2 regions of the Janthinobacterium paucivorans genome follow, and region 1 is predicted to be linked to the other one. Evidence: predicted binding sites of a transcription regulator. Region 1 holds the regulator's gene; the other holds the start of a gene.
What was found. Region 1 encodes LexA, which represses DNA repair genes until DNA is damaged. Its sites were predicted from a motif close to ACTGTATNNNNATACAGT; they were not measured.
Positions count from the first base shown of each region.

Region 2: a site for LexA is predicted at 3,540-3,557, ahead of ACQ4V8_RS01290 (error-prone DNA polymerase). Genes of this name have one in related genera too.

Region 1 is NZ_JBNYXR010000001.1:395,507-403,447, reverse strand. It holds gene ACQ4V8_RS01785 (DUF47 domain-containing protein) at 1-461, opposite strand, end outside; gene ACQ4V8_RS01780 (replicative DNA helicase) at 554-1,939, opposite strand; gene rplI (50S ribosomal protein L9) at 2,074-2,529, opposite strand; gene rpsR (30S ribosomal protein S18) at 2,557-2,847, opposite strand; gene priB (primosomal replication protein N) at 2,863-3,171, opposite strand; gene rpsF (30S ribosomal protein S6) at 3,192-3,578, opposite strand; gene lexA (transcriptional repressor LexA) at 3,855-4,502, shown strand; gene ACQ4V8_RS01750 (cystathionine gamma-synthase family protein) at 4,729-5,970, opposite strand; gene purF (amidophosphoribosyltransferase) at 6,218-7,741, opposite strand; gene ACQ4V8_RS01740 (CvpA family protein) at 7,781-7,941, opposite strand, start outside.
Region 2 is NZ_JBNYXR010000001.1:286,131-294,071, reverse strand. It holds gene ACQ4V8_RS01295 (GNAT family N-acetyltransferase) at 1-313, opposite strand, end outside; gene ACQ4V8_RS01290 (error-prone DNA polymerase) at 353-3,526, opposite strand; gene ACQ4V8_RS01285 (PhzF family phenazine biosynthesis protein) at 3,675-4,472, shown strand; gene ACQ4V8_RS01280 (TonB-dependent receptor plug domain-containing protein) at 4,722-7,064, shown strand; gene ACQ4V8_RS01275 (OsmC domain/YcaO domain-containing protein) at 7,294-7,941, shown strand, end outside.

The sequences.
Region 1 (7,941 bases):
TCCGATTCCAGACGGTCGATCTCTTCGCAGATGGCGACGATCTTGCGCGAGTTGTCCATGTTGTGCAGCATGGCGACGGCATCGCGCACTTTTTCGGTACAGGCCAAGACCAGTTCGGCCAGGCGCTTGGCTTCCGGCGTGACAGCTTTCAAGTCGTACAGCGAGACGGTTTGCGCCGCGTCTTCCAGCAGGTCGAGGATGTCGTCCTGGCGCGTGATCAGTTGATGGATGTCGTCACGGTCGATCGGCGTGATGAAGGTTTTGTGCAGCATTTCCACGGTGGCGTAAGTGACTTTGTCGGCCTGTTTCTCGATGCTTTCGATCGCATGCACGCGGTTTTCCAGGTCGTCGAAATTGGTCATCAGGCCGAGCATTTCTTTGGCGCCCTTGACGCACAGTTCCGCGTGCTGGTTAAACAATTCAAAAAACTTGCCCTCAGTGGGCATCAAGCGTCCAAACATGTGATTCTCCGTTAAGCATTAAATCGTGATATTTACTACAGAAAGCCGCCCCGCAAGAGGGGGCAGCGATGGGGTGCCAGTGCTGCGGGGTCTTAGTCGCCTTGGTAAAGCGCCAGGCCACCGCTGTAATTGCCAAATTTGGTGTACTGCCCCATGAAGGTGAGACGAATGCTGCCGATTGGACCGTTACGTTGTTTACCGATGATGATTTCGGCTGTACCCTTGTCTGGCGAGTCGGGGTTATACACCTCGTCACGGTAAATGAACAGGATTACGTCGGCGTCCTGCTCAATAGCGCCCGATTCGCGCAAGTCCGACATCACAGGACGCTTGTTCGGGCGTTGCTCCAGCGAGCGGTTCAACTGCGACAGGGCAATCACCGGGCAACCGAGTTCTTTCGCCAGGCCTTTCAAGCCGCGTGAAATCTCGGAAATCTCCGAGGCGCGGTTATCGCCCGGCGTATTGGCCGACATCAGCTGCAAGTAATCGACGATGATCAAACCGAGCTTGCCGCATTGACGCGACAAACGGCGCGAACGGGCGCGCAGTTCGATGGAATTCAAGGCCGGCGTTTCATCGATGTACAACTGGGCGTCGTTCATCTTTTGAATCGCATTCGTCAGACGCGGCCAGTCTTCGTCATTCAGGCGGCCCGTGCGCAGACGATGCTGGTCCAGCTGCCCGACGGAGCCTAGCATACGCATGGCAAGCTGGGCGCCGCCCATCTCCATCGAGAACACGGCCACGGGCAAGCCGCTGTCAATGGCAACGTTTTCGCCGATATTGACGGAAAACGCCGTTTTACCCATCGATGGACGGCCCGCCACGATGACCAGGTCGCCCGGCTGCAGACCTGATGTCATGCGGTCGAGGTCGATGAAACCGGTGGGCACGCCCGTGATTTCACTCTGGTTGTCGCGGCTATAGAGCTCGTCGATACGCTCGACCACCTGCGTCAGCAGGGGCTGGATAGCGGTCCAGCCCTGGGCGCCGCGCGCGCCCTCTTCGGCGATGGCGAAAATCTTCGACTCGGCCTCGTCAAGCATCTGCTTGACTTCCTTGCCTTGCGGGCTGAAGGCCGTGCCGGAAATATCGTCGGCGACGGTGATAAGTTTGCGCAGCACGCCGCGGTCGCGCACGATCTCGGCGTAACGCCGGATGTTCGCGGCCGATGGCGTATTTTGCGCCATGGCGTTCAGATACGCGAGTCCGCCCACATCATCGGCCTTGCCGAGCTGGGTCAGGGTTTCAAAAACAGTAATGACATCGGCTGGCTTGGAAGCGTTAATCATCTTGACGATTTGCTCGAAGATGATGCGATGGTCATAGCGATAGAAATCCTCCGCATGCATGAAGTCGGCGATGCGGTCATACGCTGCATTATCGCGCAGCAGACCACCGATAACGGATTGTTCTGCTTCGATCGAATGCGGCGGAATACGGAGGGAATCCAGTTGCGGATCAGAGGGGACGTTCATGGCGCGAATTATACCCGCTTCGGCGTGCTGGCAAAAATAAAGGGCTGAAATTGAGCGAAAAAAAGGCCATAAAAAAGCCGGGCGAACCCGGCTTTTCATAGAGCGTCACACTTGCGGGCCAGGCCCGCAAACGATTACGCGTTTGCGTCTGGAACGACAGCGATAACGACTTCGACGACGACGTCGGTGTGCAGAGCAACCGAAACGTTGTGCTCGCCAACGGTCTTCAGCGGGCCGGTAGGCATGCGGATTTGTGCTTTTTCAACAGCAAAACCTTGCTTGGTCAGCGCTTCAGCGATGTCGAAGTTGGTGACGGAACCGAACAGACGGCCATCGACGCCAGCTTTTTGAGCAACTTGAACGGTCAGGCCGCTCAGTTTTTCGCCCTGGGCTTGCGATGCGGCCAACTTGGCGGCAGCAGCTTTTTCCAGTTCGGCGCGCTTGACTTCGAATTCAGCCACAGCGGTTGCCGTAGCACGACGTGCCAGGCGTTGCGGGATCAGGAAGTTACGTGCGTAACCGTCTTTGACTTTGACGACTTCGCCGAGGTTACCGACGTTAACAACTTTTTCTAACAGAATGATTTGCATAGTTCTTCTCCAGGAATATCTGACCGATTAAGCGTGGTGCAGATCGGTGTATGGCAGCAGCGCGAGGAAGCGAGCGCGCTTGATTGCGGTGTCAACTTGGCGCTGGTAGTGCGCTTTGGTACCGGTCAGGCGTGCTGGCATGATCTTGCCGTTTTCTTGGACGAAGTCTTTCAGCGTGTCGACGTCTTTGTAGTCGACTTGCTCAACGTGAGCTGCGGTGAAGCGGCAGAACTTCTTGCGTTTGAACAACGGATTTTGCTGTTTGCGTTTTTCTTTAAGCTTGAGCTTATTTTTGTCGAACTTTTTACCGAATGCCATGTCAGGCTCCTGTATCTAAAATGCGCTAGTCGGGGTGACTGCACTAAAATCAATGATGTGAAACACCAAACTCTTGCTGTTGCGGCTTTTTCTGGCCAGGAAACCCGTGAACTGATACACCCCGCCCAAGCTTGCCTGACTGAACCGGCCTGAGATTTCACCAGCGGCTAGCGCGGCAATATCAAACTCGGTCAAACGGGCAATTCCTGCTTCCATCTGCTGCGAAGAGTGTTGCAATACTGCATTCACAATCGGCAACCCTGCCGGGGTATAGCGCAATATTTCGCGCTCGGCAATGATGGCAGTGACTTGTAGCTGGTTCAGCGCACGATCCTGGTCAACAATTAGGCTGCTGCTGCTGGAGCGGCTGCTGGTGCTTCGGTGCGGTGGCTTTTGGCCGCGTCTTCGCGTTGTACCGATTTCATCATCGGCGAAGGAGCTGTTTCAGCTTTCTTCATTTTAACGGTCAGGTGACGCAACACGGCATCATTGAATTTGAATGCTGTTTCCAACTCGACCAGGGTCTCGTTGTCGCATTCGATGTTCAGGCAGATGTAGTGTGCTTTAGGCAGCTTTTGGATCGAGTAAGCCATTTGACGGCGGCCCCAATCTTCCACGCGGTGAACCGAACCGCCGCGGGTGGTTACGCTGGCTTTGTAGCGTTCGATCATCGCGGGCACTTGCTCGCTTTGGTCCGGATGGACGATAAAGACTATTTCATAATGACGCATGCAAACTCCTTCAGGTCGGATTGATAATCGCCCACCCCGGCGTCAAGACGGGTGTGGGAAGGTCAGCCGAAGATTATAACCGGCTTTTGCAAACGTTTCAATGATTGCTTCAACAAGCGGCCCATTCACGCGGCCAGCCAGCGGCTTTTTACCGTGCATTCCAGTATTTCACACGAAATTGGCGCAAATAAGGGAAATCCCCTTGCATAGTGGACGATACTGTACAAAAATACAGACTGTTCATATAGACAGCATTTTAGTATGCACCCACCGCTCATGATCAAGCTGACTGCACGACAAGAACAAATCCTGAACCTGATCAAGGATGCGATTGAAAATACGGGCTTCCCTCCTACCCGTGCCGAAATCGCCAATGAATTGGGTTTCAAATCGGCCAATGCGGCCGAAGAGCATTTGCAAGCCCTGGCCCGCAAGGGCGCGATCGAGATTTCGCCCGGCACCTCGCGCGGCATCCGCCTGATCGGTGCAGCGGCGAGTGCTGCCGCCGAGGCGCTGTCCTCGAAAGTGCAGGCAGCGCTACTGATGTCGCTGCCCCTGATCGGCCGCGTGGCGGCCGGCTCGCCCATCCTGGCGCAGGAAAACCTGGAAGCGAGCTACAACGTCGACCCGGCCCTGTTTTCAGCCAAGCCCGACTTTCTGCTGAAGGTGCGCGGCTGGTCCATGCGCGACGCCGGCATCATGGATGGCGATCTGCTGGCAGTGAAAAAAGTCGATAGCGCCAAGAACGGCCAGATCGTCGTCGCCCGCATCGGCGATGAAGTCACCGTCAAACGCTACAAGAAGACGGGCTCCGTCATCGAACTGCTGCCGGAAAATCCCGACTTCAAGGTCATCACTGTATCGCCGGAAGATGAGTTTGCGCTGGAAGGTTTGGCGGTAGGCTTGATGCGCAGCTGGCATTAAGCCACCGCATGTAAAAGTGCATGCCGGGGTCAGACCCGCCGGGTCTGACCCCAGTTTTTAGCTTGCGGCCCCTCTCATGCCGGACACGCAAGTTTCAATGTCCGACAAAACCGTGGCGAGCGGAAGGGGGAGGTGGCAAAGAAGCAGAACCGTACTCAGTACGGGGCGCCGAGCCGGTGAGCATCACAAGCCGCCTATACCGACCCGCAGCAGGTTTGGTTGGGCATCATTGCTCCAACGCGCTACGGAAATCCTCGAGCAAATCGGCCTCGTCCTCGATACCCACCGACACGCGGATCAGCGACTCGGCAATGCCCATGCTGGCGCGACGCTCGGCCCCCATCTCGTAAAAGATCGTATGGGCGACGGGAATGACCAGGGTGCGCGTGTCGCCCAGGTTGCTCGCTGGAATGGCCAGATTCAAACGATTGAGGAAATCGAAACAATCGATCCCGTCCTTCAATTCAAAACTGAACAGGGAACCATAGCTGCGGAATAGCTGCGTCGCCAGCGCGTGCTGCGGATGCGACGGCAAGCCTGGGTAATGCACTGCCGCCACGCGCGGATCGGCTTGCAACATGCCGGCCAGCGCGCGGGCGTTCGAGCAGGTGCGCTCCATGCGCAAGGCCATGGTTTCCGCGCCGACGGCAAGATGGTGCGCCGCTTCCGGTCCCAGCGATGCGCCGAAGTCGCGCAAGGCCTTGGCGCGGATTTGCGCAATGCCCCACTGCACCGGCGCCGCCTTTTTATAGTTCTCGAAGATGTTCGGATACTGCGTCCAGTCGAACACGCCCGTGTCCGTCAAGCTACCGCCCAGCGCATTGCCGTGGCCGCCAATGGATTTCGTGAGCGCATTGACCACCAGACCGGCACCCACCGCTTTCGGGCGGAACAGGTAGGGCGTCGTCATGGTGTTGTCGACGATGTACAAAATGCCACGCTCCTTGCACAGGGCGCCGATTTTCGCCAGGTCGGCAATCTGCGTGCGCGGATTGGCGATGGTTTCCACAAACACGATGCGCGTCGCCGGCGTGATGGCGGCCACCACGTTGGCCACATCGGTGGCGTCGACGAAGGACACGGCGATACCCTGCCCCGTCGCTGTTTGCCACAGGCTGTTGCTGTTGCCAAACAAGAAAGCCGATGAGACGACATGGTCGCCCGCGCGCAGCAAAGACTGCACCACGGCGCCGATGGCGCCCATGCCGGTGGCGAAGCACAGGGTCGCCACGCCGTCCTCCATCTTGTTGACCTTCTCTTCCAGCGCAGAAACCGTCGGGTTGCCCTGGCGACCGTAGCGGAAGCCCGGTTCCTTGCCCTGGAATACGGCAGCGAGCTGGCGCGCGTCGCCGTAGCCAAACGCCACGGAGGTGTGTATCGGCTTGTGCAGCGAGCCGTGCTCGATGCCCTTGCGGCGGTCGCTATGCAAGATGGTGGTGGTAAAGCCGTAGTTTTTTTTGGTGGTCATGGTGGATGCTGGAAACTATTAACCCTAAACAAAAGCTGGGGGCAGACCCTAATGCCGTTCAGTTAAGAGTTTTGGCCTGATTTATGAGCGCCAGTAAATTCGCTAAACCCAGAGGCAAAGAGCTGGGGTCGGACCCTCAGGGTCCGACCCCAGTCCTTGTTCTTGGGCTAAAAATAGCATCACTAACACTAACTTAACGGCATTAGGGTCAGACCCGACGGGTCTAACCCTAATGGCAAGGCGGCGATTACGCTTCTGTCGTTGCCAGGTTCAAGTTCAGCTGGGGACGGGGCGTATCTTCAGGCGCTGCTGCTTTCGGATGATGGCGCGCGTATTCCAGGCGGTCCAGGTATTCCTGCGACACATCGCCCGTCACATACACGCCATCGAAGCACGAAGCCTCGAAGTTCGTGAGCGCCGGATTGACGTCGGCAATGGCCTGCTTGAGCGCGCCGATATCCTGGTACACCAGGTAGTCGGCCGTGATTTCGCGGCAGACTTCTTCCGTCGTGCGGCCGTAGGCGATCAATTCGTCGCGCGTCGGCATGTCGATGCCGTACACGTTCGGGTAAAGCACCGGTGGCGCGGCCGAGGCGAAGATGACTTTTGTCGCCCCCGCTTCGCGCGCCATCTGCACGATTTCACGGCTGGTGGTACCACGCACGATGGAATCGTCGACCAGCAGCACTACTTTATCCTTGAATTCGGAAGGAATAGCGTTGAGCTTCTGGCGCACCGATTTCTTGCGCGCCGCCTGGCCCGGCATGATGAAGGTACGGCCGATGTAGCGGTTCTTGATGAAGCCTTCGCGATACTCGATGTTCAGCGCCAGGGCCAGCTGGATGGCGGCAGGACGCGAGGAATCGGGAATCGGCATGACCACATCGATATGCACGTCAGGCAGTTCGGCGCGGATCTTTTCAGCCAGGTACTCACCCATTTTCAGGCGCGTGGCGTACACCGAGGCGCCGTCGATGACGGAGTCGGGACGGGCCAGGTAGACGAATTCGAACACGCAAGGATTGAGGCTGGCATTGTCGGCGCACTGGGCGCTGTGCAATTTCTTGTCGGCATCGATGAAGACGGCTTCGCCGGGACCGATGTCGCGCACGAAACGGAAACCCATGCCTTCCAGCGCGACGGATTCGGAAGCGATCAGGTATTCAGGCCCCAGTTCCGTTTCATTGATGCCCAGGCACAAAGGACGGATGCCGTGCGGGTCACGGAAAGCCAGCAAGCCCACACCGGCAATTTGCGCCACGGCAGCGTAGCCACCCTTGACGCGACGGTTCAGCACGGTGACGGCCTTGAAGATGGCTTCCGGGTCCAGATTCAGACCCGTCGTCGCTTCCTGGATTTCATGCGCCAGCACATTGAGCAGCACTTCGGAATCGGAATCGGTATTGATGTGGCGGCGGTCGTTCTTGAACATTTCCTGTTTCAACTGTTCCCAGTTGGTCAGGTTGCCATTGTGCGCCAGGGTGATGCCGAATGGTGCATTGACATAAAACGGCTGTGCTTCCTCTTCGCTCGACGAACCGGCCGTCGGGTAGCGGCAATGGCCGATGCCCGTCGTGCCCTGCAGCGAACGCATGTTGCGCGTACGGAAGACGTCACGCACGAGGCCATTGGCTTTGTGCATGGAAAACATACTGCTGTGATTAGTCGCAATCCCTGCCGCATCCTGACCACGATGTTGCAAGAGCAACAATGCATCATAGAGCAATTGATTGACAGGTTGATGGGAAACGACGCCGACGATGCCACACATGGTGTGCTCCTAAACTGTGCTACTGATTTTAAAAAAAATTCAAAATTTCACATGCTGCGCGTAAGCGGCAGGCAGATAAGGCTTGATGGCACGCGCGCCCTGCTCGGCGAACGGGCTGAGCGACGCATTTTTCCAGAACGGCTGCTGCGGTATGGACGTCATGCCGCACAAGATGACGGCCGTCAGCACGATCATCAGGC
Region 2 (7,941 bases), 110 kb from region 1:
CCTGCCACAAACGGCGCGCCATGCCGCGCCGGTGCAGGGCGCGCGGCACGAACAGGTGGAACAGGTGCGTGTTGTCGCGCATCGCCACCACGCCGGCCAACTCACCATCGAGATACGCCAGCTGGTAAGCGTAATTGGGCAGCGACAGGTAGCCTTCGATGGCCGGCTGGCGGCAGTGTTGAATAAATTTTTCTGCCCCCGCACCGTCCGGGTGCAAGGTCAAAAAGGGCATCAAATCATCGATCAGGGCAACGATGGCGGGCGCGTCGGCGACCAGGGCGGGACGCATGATCGGTTCGGATAATGTTGTCATATTCAAATAATGCCATGCCTTCCTCGCCAGCGCTCACTCTCAACAAAAATCGCGGCTGCTGGTCCTTAAACGCCCCAGCAAATGCGACATATCGACCAGGCGCTTGGCCACCAGGTTGCGCACCAGCCCTTCGCGCTGCCACACGCCGTACACGCCCAGCAGGGGCGCGCTCAACACTTCGCGCCGCTGGCTGTCCACCAGATCGGGCCAGACGATGACGTTGACCGTACCTGTCTCGTCTTCCAGGGTCAGGAAGACCACGCCCTTGGCCGTGCCCGGGCGTTGGCGCACGGTGACGATGCCGCAGGCGCGCGCCAGCTGGCCATGCGTGTAGCTGGCAAGCGTCGCGGCGGGCAGGAAACGCTGCTCCAGCAACGGCTTGCGCAGCAGCGCCAGCGGGTGGCGGCCCAGCGTCAGGCCTTGCGCGCGGTAGTCGCTGACGATGCTCTCGCCTTCCGTCGGCGCGGCCAGCACGGGTAAGTCTTCCTCTGGTGTGATGGCGCGCAGCAAGTCCGTGTCGGGCATGGCGCCGGCCGCCTGCCACAACGCCTCGCGCCGGTGCCCGGCCAGCGCGTGCAAGGCGTTGCCGGCAGCGAGCACCTGCAAGTCATGCCGGTCCAGGCCGCCACGCCGGGCCAGGTCGGCCACGTCAAGAAAGGCGGCGATGGAACGCGCATCCTCGATGCGACTGGCCGCCTCCATGCGCATGCCAAACAGACTGTTCAAGCCCAAGCGCACGGCGGGCGCGCCGCCCTGCGCTGCCGGCCCTACCTGCCCGGCCTGCCCTTCCTGTTCTTCCAGCGTCGCCTCCCAGCCGCTGACGGCCACATCGACGGGCAGCACTTGCACGCCATGCCGGCGAGCATCCTGCACCAGCTGCGATGGACTGTAAAAGCCCATGGGCTGGCTGTTGAGCAAGGCGCACAGGAAGGCAGCCGGTTCGTGGCATTTCAGCCAGGAACTGGCGTACGTCAACAGGGCAAAACTGGCCGCATGTGATTCGGGGAAACCGTATTCGCCGAAACCCTCGATCTGGCTGAAGATGGCTTCGGAAAACTCTTTCTCATAGCCATTGTCCAGCATGGCATCGACGATGCGGTCATGGTAATTATTCATGCCGCCCTTGCGTTTCCAGGCCGCCATGGCGCGCCGCAACTGGTCCGCTTCACCGGGCGTAAAATCGGCGGCGATGATAGCCACCTGCATCACCTGCTCCTGGAAAATCGGGATGCCCAGGGTGCGCCCCAGGGCCTTTTCCAAGCCTTTCGGAAACACCACGGCTTCCTTCTGCTGGCGCCGCTGCAGATACGGATGCACCATACCGCCCTGGATGGGGCCGGGACGCACCAGCGCCACTTCAATGACGAGATCGTAAAATTGACGCGGGCGCAAGCGCGGCAGCATGCTCATCTGCGCGCGCGACTCGATCTGGAATACGCCGATGGTGTCGGCCTGACATATCATGTCGTAAGTGGCGCGGTCCTCAGCGGGAATATCCTGCATCCGGAACTCCTCGCCACGGCGTGCACTCACCAGTTCCAGCGCGCGGCGCAAGGCCGACAGCATGCCCAGCGCCAGCACGTCGACCTTCATCAAACCCAGCTCTTCAAGGTCGTTCTTGTCCCACTCGATGATGCTGCGCTCGGCCATGCTGGCGTTTTCAATCGGCACCAGGCGCGACAGCTTGCCTTGCGCAATCACAAAGCCACCGGGATGCTGCGACAGGTGCCGCGGAAATCCCAGTAACTGCTGCGCCAGGCTGGCCCACTGCTGCGACAACGGCGCCTCCGGGTCGAGCCCGCATTCGGCCAGGCGTTCCAGCAGATCGCGCTTGCCGTCGAACCAGCGGTGCGACTTGGCGACTTTTTCCACGATGGCCAGGTCGATCCCGAGTGCCCGGCCGCTGTCGCGCAAGGCGCTTTTCGGCCGGTAGCTGATCACCACGGCCGCCAGCGCGGCGCGCTCGCGGCCATATTTTGCGTAAATATATTGAATCACCTCTTCGCGCCGCTGGTGCTCGAAGTCGACGTCGATATCGGGCGGCTCGTTGCGCTCGCGCGACATGAAGCGCTCGACTAAGCAATTGCCGCGCGCCGGGTCCACTTCGGTGATGTGCAGGCAATAACAGACGGCCGAATTGGCAGCCGAACCGCGGCCCTGGCAGAGGATGTTTTGCCCGCGTGCAAAGCGCACGATGTCGTAGACGGTCAGGAAATACGGCTCGTAGGAAAGGTCGGCGATCAGGGCCAGTTCGTGCTCGATCTGCTGCTGTACGTGCGCCGGGATGCCGAGCGGAAAGCGCACGCGCGCGCCCGCATACGTTTCCTCGCGCAAATAGGTCGCCGGCGTGTGATGCGCGGGCACCAGCTCATCGGGATACTCATAGCGCAAGCTGTCGAGAGAGAAGGTACACAGTGCGGCGATGCGCAGGGTTTCGGCCAGCGCTTGCGGCGGATACACATTGGCCAGGCGCAAGCGGGCGCGCAGATGCTGCTCCGCATTTTGCGCCAGCGCATAGCCGCATTCGCCCACGGGCTTGCCCACGCGGATGGCGCACAAGGTGTCGAGCAAGGGCTTGCGCGAACGCACATGCATGCACACATGGCCGACAGCCACCACGCGCAAGCCCAACGCCTGCGCGGCGTCTTGCACGCTGCTGCGGTGTGCTTCATCCTGCGCCCGCTGCAGCAGGTTCAGGCCTATCCAGCTGCGCGCGCGGCCAAAGGTGGACGCCATCCACGCGCCCTGCGCGCGCAGCGTCTCGGGCTGGGCCGGATAGCTGGGCAGCAAGATCATCAGACAGCCGGGCAAACCCTGCAAATGGGCAAACCCGGGCGGGGGCGTGGCGAAATCATCGGGCGTCAGCAAGTAACGGCCCTTGGCCGCGCGCGTGCGCGCCATGGTGATCAGCTCCGACAAGTTGCCGTAGCCCTCGCGGTCCTGCACCAGCGCCAGCAAGGACAGCGCCGGGCTGCCATCGGCCTGCGTCAAATGAAAATGCGCGCCGATAATGAGCGGAAAACCGGTCCGCTTGGCCACTGCATGGGCGCGCACCACGCCAGCCAGCGAACACTCGTCCGTAATGGCCAGCGCCCTGTAACCGAGCTGGGCAGAGCGCGCCACCAGCTCCTCCGCATGCGAGGCCCCATGCAAGAAGCTGAAATTGCTCAGACAATACAACTCAGCATACTCGGCTAAGACTGCGCCCCACATGACACACCTCAATACTGTATATAAACACAGTATATTATACGCATCTTGAATCGGGCGGCAGCTGATCGTGCTGATCGTGCTGATCGTGCTGATCGTACTTATTGTGCTGATCGTTTATGCTGGTGTTTTTCCTTTTGTCTAGACTGCCATGATCGTCCAACTCCTGAAATGTTTCGGCACCGCAGCCGGTGGCGGCAATGCAGCGCTGGTCGTGGAAAACGACCACGCCAGCGTCACGGCGCGCCAAACCTTCGCGCGCGAACACCGGGTCGGCGCCTGCGTCTTCATCGACCGGCAAGCGGACGGCGCCATCGTGCTCGACTATTATTATCCGCACACGCGCAGTGCGCTGTGCCTGCATGCCACCTTGGCAGCGACGCATGTGCTGCTAACGGCGCCTGGCGCCACGGCAACGCTGACGGTGAGCACGGCCATGCACGGGCAAGCCTTGCAACTGGTACGCCGCGCGGCAGGCATATCGCAACGCTTATTCGTGGGCCTCACGCCGCAACCGGCGCCAGCGGTCATGCTGGAAAAATATCTTGCCTCGGAACTCATGGGCCAGCACATGCACTTGCTGTCGCCGCCCGTGATCGCCTCGGTCGGCAGTGCAAAGCTGCTGCTGGAAGTGGCCGACAGCAGCATCCTGCGCGCGCTGCGGCCGAACCTGGAACTGATCGCCGACTGGAGCACCTTGCATACAGTGAACGGCTGCTATGTGTATTGCCGCACGGGCGAAGACAGTTACGAGGGACGCAACTTCAACCATCTCGACCCGTCGCTGGAAGACAGCGCCACGGGCGTAGCGGCGGGTGCACTGGCATCGCATAGGCAACAATCGCTGCGCCTGCATCAGGGCCATGTGACACAGCAACCGTGTTTGATCGAGGTGCACTACCGTCCCGGGGAAATCCTGGTGGGCGGCATGGTGCAAGCGTGCACCTGAAAGGGGCATCATGCACCAGTGTAAGGCAAGCCAGGCGATGGACAAAAAGATAGTCCACCAGGAAACAACAGTTGGGGCAGATTTGTAATAAAAAACAAAGTATCGCTAGTGGAGCACGAAATGATGGCACTAGAATCAATGGCACTAGAATGAAATAAATCTTGCCCATCAGCCACTTGGAGACACCGCGTGCCCACCCTTACCATCTTGCGTAAAGCCATCCTCATCAGCCTATACGGCAGCGCCGCCATGGCCGCATTCGGTCCCGCCGCCATGGCCCAGACCACGGAAGCGGGCGCCACCGATGGTCCCGTGCAAACAGTCAGCGTGGTCGGCTCGCGCCGGGTCACCAGTTCCGCCACCGACACCATGGCGCCGGTCGATATCATTCCCATTTCCAAGGTGGCAGAGCAAGGTGGCCAGTTTGACCTGGCCCAATCGCTGCAATACATTTCGCCCTCGTTCAACTCCACGCGCCAGACGGGCGCCGACGGCGCCGACCTGGTCGATTCAGCCGCCCTGCGCGGTCTCGGTTCCGACCAGACCCTGGTGCTGGTGAATGGCAAGCGGCGCCACACGACGGCCCTGGTCAACCTGTTTGGCGCGCGCAACCGCGGCAACACGGGCACGGACATGAATGCGATTCCCTTGCTGGCGATCAAGAACGTGCAAGTGCTGCGCGACGGTGCCGCCGCCCAATACGGCTCGGATGCTATTGCCGGTGTGATCGACATCGAACTGAAGAAAAGCCTCGGTTGCGAAGCGGTAGCCGGCTACAGCCAGTACTCAGCCAGCGACGGCAAGAACTATATGACGTCCGCATATTGCGGCATCGCGCTGGGCGACAAGGGCACCCTGGCCATCACGGGCGAATACCTGGACCGGGGCCGCTCGAACCGGGCTGATGCGGACAGCATGCGCATCATCGGCGACACCAAGGCCAAGAACAAGACCCTGTACGTCAATGGCGACTACGCCACCAGCAGCACCAGCAAACTGTACTTCACGGCCGGCGCGCAAACGCGTGACGCGTCGAGCGCCGCGTTTGGCCGTGGCGGCATCGGCAGCGAGGACATTCCGTCGCGCAATTCGGCCGCCATGTATCCGAACGGTTTCGTACCGTTCATTAACGGCAAGATCGACGACCAGTACGCCACCGTCGGCCACCGCAGCCAGATCGGCGAATGGCATGCGGACTTTTCGCAAACCTTTGGCTACAACAAGATGCGCTACGACATCAGTAACACCTTGAATGCATCGATTGCCAACCTCGACTTGATGAACGGCGGCAAAGGCGTCAGCGCCAGCAACTACGACGCGGGCGGCTTCTCGTTCCAGCAGCTGACCAGCAACGCCGATTTCAGCCGCTACTATGACACGGTGATGAAAGGCATGAACCTGGCCTTCGGCGCCGAATATCGCAGCGAGCAATACAAGATCATGGCCGGCGAACGGGGCTCCTACATCGACGCCGACGGCGTGGGCATGGGCGGCAATGCGGGCAGTCAGGGCTTTCCCGGCTTCCAGCCCGGCGACGCCAGCAAGGCCAAACGCCACAGTATCGCCGCGTATGCCGACGTGGAACTGGAATGGACGGAACGCCTGAAAACGCAGGCTGCCCTGCGCTATGAAAAATTCAGCGATTTCGGTTCTACCGTGACGGGCAAACTGGCCGCCAGCTATAAAGTGGTGCCAAATGTGCTGCTGCGTGGCTCGGCCAGCACGGGTTTTCGCGCGCCATCGCTGCAGCAAGTGTATTTCTCGTCCACCTTCACCGACTTCATCGGCGGCGTGCCTACCGACGTGGTGCTGGCCCCGAATGGCGGCAGCGTCGCCAACGCGGCCGGCATTCCCAAGTTGAAAGAGGAAAAATCCACCAGCTTTACGTTAGGCACCACCTGGACGCCGACGCAAGCCATTTCCGTGACGGCCGACTTGTACAATATCAAGATCAAGGACCGCATCGTGCTGTCGGGCCGCTTCAATGCCGACAACTACCCGGACCTGGCAGCGCGCCTGGCCCTGTTGGGCGTTGGCGAGGCGCAATTCTTCGTCAACTCCATCGATACGCGCACGCGCGGCCTGGACCTGACGGCCTCGCACAAGGGCGAGCTGGCCGGCAACCGCCTGAACACCTTCCTGGCGCTGAACTTGAGCAAGACGGAAGTGATGAAAATCAAGACGCCTGACTCGCTGAAAGGCTACGAAGACGTGCTGCTGTCCGAGCGCGAACGCCTGTTCATCGAACAGGGCGGCCCACGCGCGAAATCCACGCTGGGCTTCGACTACATCACGGGCAAACTGGAATCGAACTTGCGCGTCATTTATTTTGGTCCGCAAACCCTGGGCACCTTCAGCGGCACGGCTGCCGGCGTGCCCAACGCCCGTTACGCAGCCAAGACCTCGGCCGACCTGAGCTTTACCTACAGCGTCAACAAGAACACCAAGCTCACTTTCGGTGGCAACAACATTTTCAACGTCAAGCCGAGCACGCAAAACCCGGACGAGACGGACAACGGCTTCAAGTACGACAGCGTGCAGTTCGGCTTGAACGGTGCCTCGTATTTCGGCCGGCTGTGGGTGAAATTCTGATCACCATTTCCGTCTGAAGAAACAGCGGCTGCGCCAGCATGGGCAGCCGCTGTTTCTTTATGCACATCAATACACTGCCGTCCAAGATCGATTGTCGCTGCTCTTGATATGGCAAGAGCTCGATTCAGCAACTGTGCCGCGCAGCACGGCTGCGGCGAACAATCTTTGCCCTGCGACGGAAAGCACGGATAATAGCGGCTAACTCATCAGCACAGTATTGGATTACCTCATGGAAATTAAAGTCAACTTTCTCGATAAGCTGCGGCTTGAAGCCAAGTTCGACGATTTTACGGTCATCGCCGACCAGCCCATCCGCTATAAAGGCGATGGTTCGGCGCCCGGCCCGTTCGATTATTTTTTGGCATCATCGGCGCTGTGTGCCGCGTACTTCGTGAAGTTGTATTGCGATACGCGCAATATTCCGACCGAAAATATTCGCCTGTCGCAAAACAATATCGTTGATCCGGACAACCGTTACCAACAGATATTCAAGATTCAAGTCGAGCTGCCAGCCGATATCTCGGCCAAGGACCGCCAGGGTATCTTGCGCTCTATCGACCGTTGCACGGTGAAAAAAGTGGTGCAGACGGGTCCCGAATTCGTGATTGAAGAAGTCGAGAACCTGGACGCCGATGCGCAAGCCTTGCTGGCCCTGAATCCGGCTCCTGGCGCGAGCACGTATATCGTCGGCAAGGACTTGCCGCTGGAGCAAACCATCGCCAATATGTCCAGCCTGCTGGCGGGTCTGGGCATCAAGATTGAAATCGCTTCGTGGCGCAACATCATCCCGAATGTATGGTCGCTGCATATCCGCGACGCGCACTCGCCCATGTGTTTCACCAACGGCAAGGGCGCAAGCAAGGAAAGCGCGCTGGCC